Regions from separate parts of the Pseudoalteromonas sp. BSi20311 genome, predicted to be linked through region 2. Evidence: predicted binding sites of a transcription regulator. Region 2 holds the regulator's gene; the other holds the start of a gene.
What was found. The regulator FliA, encoded in region 2, starts transcription of late flagellar genes. The targets are predictions, from matches to a motif close to CTAAAGNTNNNNNNNNNNNNGCCGATA.
Positions count from the first base shown of each region.

Region 1 (2,207 bases), on a different contig from region 2:
CTTCTGTTGAGCATTTAAATGTGTGCTTAGCAATAAGCTCAAACGCTAAGGTTTGCAGTGCGTCACCTGCTAAAATAGCTTGTGCTTCACCATAGACAATATGACATGTAGGACGGCCACGACGTAAATCATCGTCATCCATAGCGGGTAAATCGTCATGCACTAATGAATAACTATGAATGCATTCTATCGCTGCTGCTAGCACATCTAAATCACGTTTTTCAGCACCGAGCATTTTGCCTGTGGTATAAACCAAAAAAGGGCGTAATCTCTTCCCGCCATTCATTAGACTATAATGTGTGGCTTCTTTTATAGTGTTGTCGCTTTCAAGAGGTTGTTCGAAATAAAGATTGAGCGTATTAGCTACGTCATCTTGAGCGAGCTTTATTTGTTCTTTTATGCTCACAATTATTCCATATCGTTATCAAATTGAGTAAGCGGTGCTTTTTCGTCATTACCCATTAATATCGACACCTTTTGTTCGGCTTGTTGAAGTTTGCCAGAAGACGCACTGGCTAATGCAATACCGCGCTCAAATTGCTTTAAAGACTGTTCAAGCGATAAATCACCTTGTTCCATTTCACTGACAATTGTTGTTAACTCTTCTAGTGCTTGTTCGAAACTTAAATTTTCAGGTTTTTTAGTCGCCATCTTTATTTTCAACTTACATAATAAATTTAGACGCCAATTTTAGGGGGAATGCTAAACTAGGTCAAAGAATGATATGGTTTTTTGATAGATAAATGCTGTTAATTGGGTTTTATTGCGCTTCTTAGTTATTTTTTAACATGTTTAAAATTGAGTGTTAGATAGATTGCGATAGTTGATCTAAAATAGATGAGCGCTTAACTTTTTCGGTTATCATAAAAATCACTTAAGTATTTCAGTATCTTGCCGATAAACAATTAATAACAACGCTTGCGAAGAAAAAATATAAAACCTTTGGAGGGAATGTGGATTTAGCAACCATTATTGGGATCCTTGGCGCAATTGGCTTAATTGTCATGTCCATGTTTATGAGTAGTAGCGGTGAAGTCGCTATGTTTTACAATACCCCTTCAGTGGTTATTGTGTTTGGTGGTTCCCTTTTTATCGTTTTATCTAACTTTACTATGTCGCAATTTTTTGGCATTGGTAAGGTTTGTGCAAAAGCGTTTATGTTTAAAATTGAACCCCCTGAAGCGTTAATAGAGAAAGCTGTCGAACTTGCTGACTCTGCCCGTAAAGGTGGTTTTTTAGCATTAGAAGAGGCTGAAATTCCAAATCCATTTATGCGCAAAGGCGTTGATATGCTTGTAGATGGACATGATGCAGATGTAGTGCGTGCAACATTACAAAAAGATATTTCCCTCACAACAACTCGTCATGAAATGGGTGCAAGCTTATTCAAATCGTTAGGTGATATTGCTCCTGCAATGGGGATGATCGGTACATTAATCGGTTTGGTGGCTATGTTATCAAATATGGATGACCCAAAAGCAATCGGTCCAGCCATGGCGGTCGCCTTATTAACAACGTTATATGGGGCATTTTTGGCGAATGTTGTCGCTATTCCTATTCAGGTAAAACTTGAATTGCGTAAAGACGAAGAAGCAATGAACCAGCGACTTATTTTGGATGCGGTATTAGGTATTCAAGATGGCCAAAACCCTAAAGTAATCGAAGGGATCTTGAAAAATTATTTGGCTGAGTCAAAACGCGCAGTAAACACTGAGGAATAATTATGTCTGATGAAGAGTGTAAATGCCCACCCCCAGGGTTACCTGCATGGATGGGGACATTTGCCGATTTAATGTCGCTATTAATGTGCTTCTTTGTACTCTTACTCGCGTTTTCTGAAATGGATGTGCTTAAATTTAAGCAAATTGCAGGCTCTATGAAGTTTGCTTTTGGTGTACAAAATAAAATAGAAGTAAAAGACATTCCAAAAGGGACATCTGTTATTGCTATGGAGTTTACGCCGGGTAAACCTGAGCCAACTCCTATAGAAACCATTCAGCAACAAACGGTTGAAATGACCCAACAAATGCTTGAGTTTCAGGCGGGAGATGAAAGCTCCGCAGGTGGACGTCAAGAGCAACGTGGTGAAAAGCGAGGTGGTGAATCAAGTAGTACCTCTGAGGAAGTTGCTTCAGCGCCTGCAGTTTCTGCTGCCGATCAAGAACAAATAAATGACTTAGTTAAAAAAATTGCACAACAGCTTGAAA
Region 1 covers NZ_BADU01000051.1:5,931-8,137, reverse strand. The annotation lists gene ispA ((2E,6E)-farnesyl diphosphate synthase) at 1-406, opposite strand, end outside; gene xseB (exodeoxyribonuclease VII small subunit) at 409-651, opposite strand; gene pomA (flagellar motor protein PomA) at 954-1,721, shown strand; gene P20311_RS04575 (flagellar motor protein MotB) at 1,724-2,207, shown strand, end outside.
Region 1: the regulator FliA is predicted to act here: its motif matches at 874-900, upstream of pomA (flagellar motor protein PomA).

Region 2 (2,207 bases):
TTATCAGGTGAGTGTGAACTTGAAGATATTTTAGTTGAAGGCCCTGCAGGTATAAAAATAGTACCTGCAACATCGGGTTCGCAAAGTATGGTTGAGTTATCACCCTCAGAGCACGCTGGACTTATTCGTGCATTTAGTGAACTTAACACTGATTTTGATATTTTAATTGTTGATACCGCTGCGGGTATTTCTGACATGGTATTGAGCTTTTCTCGTGCCGCACAGGATGTGGTTGTGGTGGTATGTGATGAGCCAACATCAATTACCGATGCCTATGCGCTCATTAAAGTACTGAGCCGTGAGCACGGCGTATACAAATTTAAAATTGTTGCCAACATGGTGCGTAGCTTACGTGAAGGGCAGGAATTATTTGCTAAACTTTCAAAAGTAACCGACCGATTTTTAGATATATCAATGGAGCTGGTTGCAACAGTTCCTTATGATGAGAATATGCGCAAATCAACGCGTCGCCAAAAAGTAATTGTTGAGGTTTTTCCTGGGTCGCCTGCTGCAATTGCTTTTAAAACACTGGCGACAAAAATTGCTAAGTGGCCAACACCTAGTCAAGCCTCGGGTCATTTAGAGTTTTTCATTGAGAAACTAGTTAGTAACTAACAATGACAATACCGGTGAATAGAGCTATGGGATATCAGTCAACACAAAATTTAAATATGATTGTTGAAAAGCATGCCTCATTAGTCAAAAAAGTGGCGTGCCATTTAATTGCTCGTTTACCGGCCAGTGTGCAGCTAGATGATTTAATTCAATCGGGTATGATTGGTTTAATTGAAGCTTCAAAAAACTTTGATGCAAGCAAAGGCGCAAGCTTTGAAACCTTTGCCGGTATTCGTATTCGTGGTGCGATGATAGACGAAATGCGCCGAGGCGATTGGGTTCCACGTTCAGTTCACAGAAAAAGCCGTTTGGTTGCAGAGACTATTGTTGCGCTTGAGAACAGTTTAAACCGTGAACCTAAAGATAGTGAAGTTGCTGAAAAACTTGAAATTTCGCTAAATGAGTACCATCATATTTTAAACGATGTAAATGTAAGCAAAGTGTTAGGCATTGAAGACCTTGGTATAGATGATGATGTGATTACACCTCATGGCCAAGATTTAGCACTAGACAAACCGTTCAATAATGTTAAAAATGAACGGTTTAATGAGTCTTTACTCAGTGCAATAAAGTCGTTACCTGAAAAAGATGCAATGGTGCTTTCTTTGTACTACAACGATGAGATGAATTTAAAAGAAATTGGGCATATACTCGATGTAAGTGAATCGCGTGTAAGTCAGATACATGGTCAGGCGATGATTAAGCTTAAAGCAAAAATCAATGACTGGATAAACTAGAAGTAAGTAAATAAAGGTTCAGGCCTCACTGGAGGATGTTTTGGATAAAAACATTAAAATTCTTGTTGTTGATGATTTCTCAACAATGAGACGTATTATTAAAAACCTGTTGCGCGATTTAGGTTTTACCAATGTTCAAGAAGCAGATGACGGCTCAACTGCTTTGCCTATGTTGCAAAATCAAGCGTTTGATTTTGTTGTAACAGATTGGAATATGCCAGGCATGCAAGGTATTGATCTTTTAAGGGCAATTCGAGCTGATGAAAAATTAAAGCATATTCCTGTTTTAATGGTTACAGCAGAAGCTAAAAAAGAACAAATAATTGCTGCGGCCCAAGCAGGTGTTAATGGCTATATTGTTAAACCATTTACTGCAGGTACATTGAAAACTAAATTAGAAAAAGTGTTCGAACGCTTAGGTTAATGAGAGGGAGAGGCTTATGTCAGCACCTGCTGCGCCTCAGATTACTTTAGAACAAGCTCGCCAGTTAGTGGTTTTTTTAGAAAATGGTGAGCAAGATAAAGCGAATCAGTTAATTTTAGAAACAGCTTCACAAGAGCAATCACAGTTATTTGCTGAGGTGGGTAAGTTAACGCGTCAACTGCACGAAGCTTTAAAAAGCTTTGAATTAGATACGCGATTAACAGACATTACCACTGATGCCATCCCTGATGCTAAAAAACGCCTCAACTATGTTATGGAAATGACAGAAAACGCAGCCAACAAAACGATGGATGCGGTTGAAGCAAGCTTACCTTTAGCGCAAGAAATTGCTGACGAAATAGCTGATATCAAGCCAACATGGGATCGGTTAATGAACCGTGAAATTGAGCTTGGTGAGTTTAAGTCACTTT
Region 2 covers NZ_BADU01000083.1:27,030-29,236, forward strand. The annotation lists gene P20311_RS09615 (MinD/ParA family protein) at 1-615, shown strand, start outside; gene P20311_RS09620 (RNA polymerase sigma factor FliA) at 642-1,352, shown strand; gene cheY (chemotaxis response regulator CheY) at 1,393-1,776, shown strand; gene P20311_RS09630 (protein phosphatase CheZ) at 1,793-2,207, shown strand, end outside.